2 regions of the Priestia sp. SRI_019 genome follow, and region 1 is predicted to be linked to the other one. Evidence: riboswitches for the same ligand, from Rfam matches in the RefSeq annotation. Region 1 holds a riboswitch; the other holds the start of a gene.

Region 1 (3,892 bases):
AAATTTCCGTTTATATCTTTAAAGTCAGTAGAAGAGTTGTTGGTATCAGAATAATTAGAACTCTTGTATGATGCATTAACAGTTAACGCTGAGTCATAAGCAGTTTCTGGAGTGTTTAAATAAGAACCTGACGTTAGAAATTTACCTTCTTGTACAATTACTCCATGAGTTCCTTTACTCCCGGCTTGTTGCCTTACAATGACATAGAAGTGCTCAATATTTTTAGGTAATGAAACTTTTAAATCAGCGCTAGGTGTCGTACTTGTTAAAGCTTTCCCATAAAGTAATCGGTCATCAGAGTAGAAAGCAACTGTTGTTTTTCCATAATCACCTTTTAGCCATTTTGCATCGAGGGTTATTTTTCCTTGGAAAGTTTTAAAACTTTTATTTTCTAGTTTATATGTAGCGTAAGCAGTTCCTCTATAATCATTACTTAAGCCCACAGCATGTGAAACTTTTTTTCCGGATGAGTCGGAAAAAGGATTAGAGCTCCACTGAGATGAGTAAAAACCATGAGAATCAACAGGCTCTAGTGAACTTAAAAACGTGTCGCTGCTTGCGGAAGCTGTTTGAAGAAAAGTGCCTCCAAAAAGAATGAGCGTAACCATCAAAAAAAAAGAAAAAAATCCATACTTTAACTCTTTTTTCATACTATAGTCTCCTTTTAAATAAAAAAATTTCCATTTTTATATTTTAATTTGACTATGAATATATAGCAATTTAATTTTTTCGACAAAAATAGACATTGGTATTTTTTTGCCGGTATTTTAGTCGTGAAAATGCAGAATGACATTAGTCGATGTATAATAAACCTAGAGGTGACGAAATTATGTATCTAGTAGACTACCATCATCACACGAATAATTCATTTGACTCTCAGGCAGTCATGAAAGAAGTGTGCAAACAAGCTGTAGAAAACGGCATAAACGAAATTTGTTTTACCGAGCACTTTTCATTAAATCCATTAGCGCCAACGTATGGTCATATGGATTTTGATAAATATGAACGAGAACTAGCGGAATGCAGAGATCAATTTCAAGACCAGCTAGTAATTAAAAAAGGAATTGAAATTTGTGAGCCGCACTATTTAAAAGAGAAGTATCAAGAAACGATGAAACAAGAGAACTTTGATTTTATTTTAGGATCGGTTCATAACATTAATAACATCAAGCTTCGTAAACATTTGGAGCTGAACGATAAAGAAGCAATTTACCGCGCTTATTTTAATGAAATGTACAAGCTAGTAAGCGAAGCGGACATTGACGTGTTGGCTCACTTAGATTTAATGAAGCGCTATGCGTTTGAACAGTACGGCATTTACGACTTTCATCAGTTCAAAGATATTCTTGCAGATATTTTGAAAAAAGCAATTGATCGTAATATCGGAATTGAAATTAACACTTCAGGTATGAGAGGGAAGCTGGGCGAAGCGTTGCCGGCACTGGAAGTTGTTGGTCTGTACCGCGATTTGGGCGGAGAAATCTTAACGATTGGATCTGATTCACACTTTTCCGAAACGGTAGGAGCACATATGAAAGAAGCAGTTGAAATGGCAAAACAGTGCGGATTTACACATGTTTATACGTTTGATCAACGCAAGCCAAAAGGAATGCGTATTTAATAGGAGTGTTGTATTTGACTTTCTTCATAATGGAAAGCATAAATTTCTTACGTTGAAAGAAAAAGAGATAGAAGCCGCGGAGCAAAGATTAGGAGCGAAATTCCCGGCAGAGCTCCGTCAATTTTATTTGGAAATAGGATATGGCTTTGCAAATAGGGATGAAACAACTGCTTTTCAGCGAATTATGGATCCAGACAGCGCAGTAGACTTGCATTTACGTGAAGACTTTTATGACCATGATCCTGATTTAGATATGTATGATGAAAGAGAAGGCTTTATTTTCTTTGAAGTTGTAGAAGGATTGTATTTTGAAGTAAGGTGGGGCACAGCAGATGCTTCACCGGTGTACTTTATGGATATACGTATCTCAGACTCTCTTCAAGCATTTTTCGATCAGCTCGATAAGGACGATCAGTTCTACGAGAAAATGTTAGAAGAATAATAATAACTAAAAAAAGCACGCTCTAATTTGAGCGTGCTTTTTAAATTTAGTTCCGCTTAAGCTCCGACAAAAACCTCCGGACTTCTTCGATAGTCAGCCCCAGCGCGCGAGCTGATTCCATAAGACTTACCCACTCTTGATCGATTGACAGTACATGTTCTTTTTTCATTACGATTCATCCACCCTTTGCCAGGGAACCCAGCTATCGTAGCCAAAAGCGGCCTTAGACCTGAAGCTTTGCGTCACTATTTTTCAATAGTTTTGCCCTTATCTGGATAATTTGTAATAGTATTCTTAGTATACAGTTATTTTACAAGATAATATTTGTAAAAGATGTCGAAATAGGTCGATTATAACAAAAAAATTAAACGTTCATGAATGGACCTATCAGGTTGTTTTACGGAACTTTAAATAATACTGAAATTCAATAAATTCTTCTTTGGTCATGCCGTCTTGAATGGCTCGCTCAATTAAATGAAGCCACTCTAGATTGAGGACTGATTTTGAAGTTAGAGCTGGACAGCTGATGTCTCCTTCGATTAATTCGTCAATCGTTGTATGAAGAGAAGACGCAATTTTATCAAGCATTTGAAGGGAAGGATTATTGTTTAACCCTTTTTCTAAATGAGATAAATATGATTTTGAAATATTAGCTTCTTCAGCTAAGCGTGTAATAGAATAGCCTTTTTTCAGTCGCAAATTCTTAATCTTTTTCCCTATCACATTCAGTTCATCCTCTGCTTATGGATTTTTTGTTCATTATAACGCATAAACGTACACGTTGTGTAGATAAAAAATATAAATTTAATAATATTTTGTTCTTTATAAAGAATAAAATGAGTTCAAATACCTATTTTTGGTGCAGGTATATTATGCTATACTTCACTTACAAATTGTTCTTTATTAAGAACATTTGTCGATTAATCGCCTTTTTATTCGTTATAGTGAACGTTTTGTATAGTATGCTAGCACTATTTAAGATGAGCGCTGTGCGATGAAGGGATGACATCATTTATTACATTTTGGATAGGAGATTACATGGAAAAAAGATATGTAGAACTTGATGCGTTAAGAGGATTAGCAGCTCTTTTTGTTGTGATAAATCATTATCTCATGATTTATCCAAGCTTCAGTGAGTATAGGTATGACGGTGATTCTTCTTTTTTACTGTCCATGGTAAAAGAGAGTCCGCTGCGGCTATTATTCAGCAGTGGAAATGAATCAGTGGTTTTGTTTTTTGTCTTAAGCGGATTTGTTTTAGCACTGCCGTTTTATGGACGTTCTTCTTTTCGATATGAGAACTATCTTGTAAGAAGAATTTGCCGAATTTATCTTCCATACTTGTTTGCGGTGTGTGTGGCTATTCTATGTAAAATCTTATTTAGCCAAGGCGGGATCTCACAGGTAAGCCACTGGTTTAATAACTCATGGATCACAAACGAGTCGCCAAGTTTACTTCTTCAGCACTTCTTTTTAATTGGCACATTTAACACAGACGCTTACAACAATGTTATTTGGTCGCTTGTTCATGAAATGAGAATTTCCATTATTTTTCCTCTGTTGATGATTCTTTTGCTGCGAATGGACGCAAAAAAAATCGTAATGCTATTGTTTTTCGTTTTTGTTTCATCATCAGCGCTATTACTGCTTAATCAATCAAACTTAGAGCCTACGAACTTCTTGCTTTCTTATCATTATTTGCTTTTATTCGCCGCGGGTGCAGTTACGGCGAAATACCGAGATTTTTTTATTCGACTTTATCTGAAAATTGGCACATTTAAAAAGGGTCTTATCGTTCTGATTGCATTTACCTGTTATTTATCTGAAGG
Region 2 (3,892 bases), on a different contig from region 1:
GTTTCAAACTCTTTACTTTAAGTAAGTAAATATACTACCCAGTTTTTACCCTATAACGATCTATCCTCTAAATATAAACAGTCTTCTATAATGTAGTACAAACATTTGCATTTTTTAGTATGAAGACCTGTTTTTAATAATCATTCAAATAAAGGAGAATTTACATGCATTTTTTAAAGAAACTAACAATGGGATCTTTGGGTATCTTCCTCGTGGGTACTTTATACACTCAGACTTCTGCATACGCTTCTGATTCGTTACAATCAACCAGCCATAAACAAGAAATAACTTCATTGCAAACACAGCTAGTCAATATGGGATATTTACACGTGAATCCAACGGGACAATACGGCTCGTTAACTCGAGAAGCCGTTAAGAATTTCCAGCACGATGTGGGCCTTATGCAAGACGGACTTGTAGGTCCCGGTACATATACACAAATAAATAACGTAGAAAAAATGGCACACGTGGTTTATGGAGAGGCACGAGGTGAGGTCTATGAGGGGCAAGTAGCTGTGGCAGCTGTCATTCTAAACCGTGCTAAAAGCCCAGATTTCCCACAAAGTATACTTGGTGTTATTAGTCAACCAAATGCGTTTACGGCTTTAAATGACGGACAATACGCTTTGACACCAAATCAATCTGCTTATCGAGCAGTAACGGATGCTTTTAAAGGATGGGATCCTACTAATGGAGCAGTCTATTATTATAATCCTACAACTGCAACAAATAAATGGATTTATACACGTAAAGCATATAAGAAAATTGGTAGTCACGTTTTTGCTTATTAATCCAACTAGTTAGAGTATGAATAATATAACGTACTTTCAGCTATGTTATAATCCTTATTTACCAGCATTCCTGCTTCCCTAAGAATGATGAAATGCTAAATTAATATTCTGTTTTCTATACATATATTTCAAATTGAAAACACTATATAATTGGTTCACCCTCGATTTTAATACATTTTATACATATGAATCGTGACAAAAAGCTACTTCGCTGCTATTGCTGAAGTAGCTTTTTATTTTGCTATTATTAAGAATAATTCAGTATGGACACTTTAAAATTTAAATATGTTTAGTTTAAGCAAAACCAAATAGCTAAATACTGTACATTAGATTTCCTTCTAGTTAACACAATGATAGTTTTTAATAGTTAGACATTCAAAACTATAAAAAACCTTTTAGAGGCTTATTTAGAATGCCTATTATAGAACCAACCGCAAGATTAATGTAAGGGTAAATATATATTATCTTAAAGGAGAATTTAATTAGTTCGGAGGTTGGAAAAAGAAAATCTTTGTCAAAGGAATTAAAAAATAAATAATAATCCTTATTTTTACATGATTTTAAATCCATTATATAGTAATATATTTATAAAATTACATATTATGATAAAGGCAAACTAGTTGAAAAACTAGGACGCAAAGCTACAGGTCTAAGGTTAAATAGCTATGGCAGCTGAGCTCCCTGAATATCTGGAGGTAATTTTCATGGATGGTAAACAACAATTGATAGAAAAAGAATTAGATCAAGAATGGGTTAAACTTATAACAGAAGCTAAGGAATTGGGATTAACTATTGAAGAACTTAAAAAGTTCTTCAAAAAACAAATAACCCCCTAATCACAAGCAACACTAGTCATATTTGGTCTTGTTTATAATCATTCAATTTCTGGGATTTCCTATTTAAAAACTCTTTAAACTCCTCTTTGGTAACGCTAGAATTCATGGCTTCTTGGACTAAAACTAGCCATTTATAGGAAAGAGTAGTTTCATAATTTGAATTATTCATTATAATCTTCCTCCTTTACAACTTGTCCTATTATAAAGCAAATTGATTTGTAATATAAGCTATAATGATAAAATTATTACTTTTTATCCGTTTTTTTACATAAACTGTTATTCATAGGGTCTTATTCAGTTGTTTAGCTTATGAAGATCGAATTTAATAGCCTAGGTAAAGTGTAAACTCATGAAGATATAAAATGAATATAAGTAAATTTATCCTTTGTTTATAAAAGTGCATTTGAAAGGATTTTATTAGTGAAAGAGAAAGAATCATCCAAAGATTACTTAATAATTGATAATATGGGGAGAGTAAAGGTACCTTCCCAGCTTCTAGAGCATGCCAATATTCACTCATCTGCTGCAATACAATTCTTCAACTACAAAAATTACATTGTCATGAAGCAGGTTGAATTTTCACCGGTTCTTTTGGAAGAAAATAAAGATAAGCACTTAATTAGGACTATTGATAATTTAGGCTACATTGTAATTCCGAAGATACTTCGTGAAATACATGATATAGATCTACATGATGAAATAGAAGCGAAAGTCCTTAACGAGAGCATTATTTTTGAAAAGAAAAGAGAGCCTAATAAATCTCGAGCTCTAATAAAGAAAGATATAGAACCTGAATTAAGTGAGTTATCTTTACTTGAAATAAAAGCAGGGAGAATAAAACTTCCTGCTTCTGTATTAAAATCCTTGGATTTAGAAGGACATATGCAATTACAGTTCTTTATCAAAGGACGAGATACTATTGTTGCAAAAAAACATAGCTATAAATTTCTTACAGAAGGAAACCTTTTTTTTACTGGACAATCACGCGTGATAAAGAAAGATAACTACTTAAACATTCCTAAAAAGCTAAGAATTCATCTAAACATTCATAGTGGCGACATCCTAGAAATCAAAACAATAGGCGACAAATTAATTATAAAAAAAGCAATTGAGAATGATATTCTTGTTTAAAATAAGTAAGCGCAGTTGAAATAATTAGCTGCACTTACTTATTCGCTGTCACTGAGAGTCATTTTGTAAAAGAACTAATCTTTAGAGATACATCTTTCAAGGAATTTCACATCAGTGTCTCTTTTATTTTAAGAGTGCCCGAAAACCTAGACACCTTTTCTTTAAGCGAGTGGGTTTATTTAATCTAATAATCCTTTTTTCTATTTTATCCTTGAAATATCATTGATTATTGTACATTTTTACCACTTCTAGCTTAAACGAGATTGTAAAAGATTGTCCTTAGTGACCCATTAATCCCCTCCAAGTATAGTGTAATTCTCTTTTTATTTACTCCATCCACTTAATCGGGCGCATTACATATAAATAAACCCCTACAAAAGACGCTTTAATTACTAATATCCAAGTGTATTATACTTTCTTCGTAAAAATAAGAACTAATCAGTCATAGAGGCCTCTTCTAATTGGTTTAGAAGTTGATCAACGAATTGACTGATTACAATGGTGTTCTTACTGGTGAATCCTTCTTCTAAACCAACTTGAATCATGAGTTCTCTTCCTGTCTCTATATCTACAAGTAAAGCTTTTATTAAAGAATCGTTCTTTATATATACTTGCACTTATCTAATCACCTATTTCTCTAATTTGCTACTTTTTATTTAACACTAACTATATTTTGGCTTTCTAACAATATTTTTTCCTGTAAAATCCAATTAAAAGCTCGGAATCCCCTTTTTAGGGTTTGAATAGCTCATTTTTTATATCTAAGGCGTGTTACAATACGTTTTGTAGATGCAAATAGAAATTCCATTCCTAATTTCATAGTTAAGAAAAGTCCTCAATTCATGAGGACTTTTTTTATAATTAACACAGAGATACTTAATTTTCAAATTAGAAATTAAATATTTACCCTTCCATTAGAATGACAAAAAGGACAAACATTATGACTTGTTTGTCCTTTTCATATCGAGAAGAGTCTTATATTTCTTACGCATTCTTTCTTATTATCATCTACTTGTGACCTTCATCTTCTCTAACCAGAACTCTCATAGTACTGTTTTTTTACTCCTTAATAAGTTCAACTAGATGAAAAATAATTGTTGATATATGTAAGTTTTTGAAGATAAATTAGTTGAA

The links. A riboswitch is a leader RNA that binds a small molecule or an ion and turns the genes downstream of it on or off. The one in region 1 is predicted to bind cyclic di-GMP.
Region 2: linked by a shared signal. The riboswitch ahead of AC2YJL_RS24330 (anti-repressor SinI family protein) and the one ahead of AC2YJL_RS20765 (anti-repressor SinI family protein) in region 1 are both predicted to bind cyclic di-GMP.

The regions. Positions count from the first base shown of each region.
Region 1 is NZ_JBYCZN010000003.1:496,818-500,709, forward strand. Features, by position in the region: gene AC2YJL_RS20750 (NPCBM/NEW2 domain-containing protein) at 1-650, opposite strand, end outside; gene AC2YJL_RS20755 (histidinol-phosphatase HisJ family protein) at 830-1,621, shown strand; gene AC2YJL_RS20760 (SMI1/KNR4 family protein) at 1,674-2,063, shown strand; gene AC2YJL_RS20765 (anti-repressor SinI family protein) at 2,110-2,232, opposite strand; cyclic di-GMP riboswitch class I at 2,253-2,339, opposite strand; gene AC2YJL_RS20770 (helix-turn-helix domain-containing protein) at 2,451-2,786, opposite strand; gene AC2YJL_RS20775 (acyltransferase family protein) at 3,102-3,892, shown strand, end outside.
Region 2 is NZ_JBYCZN010000007.1:11,368-15,259, forward strand. Features, by position in the region: gene AC2YJL_RS24325 (cell wall hydrolase) at 213-791, shown strand; cyclic di-GMP riboswitch class I at 1,392-1,476, shown strand; gene AC2YJL_RS24330 (anti-repressor SinI family protein) at 1,496-1,627, shown strand; gene AC2YJL_RS24335 (anti-repressor SinI family protein) at 1,644-1,796, opposite strand; gene AC2YJL_RS24340 (AbrB/MazE/SpoVT family DNA-binding domain-containing protein) at 2,048-2,758, shown strand; gene AC2YJL_RS24345 (aspartyl-phosphate phosphatase Spo0E family protein) at 3,193-3,375, opposite strand.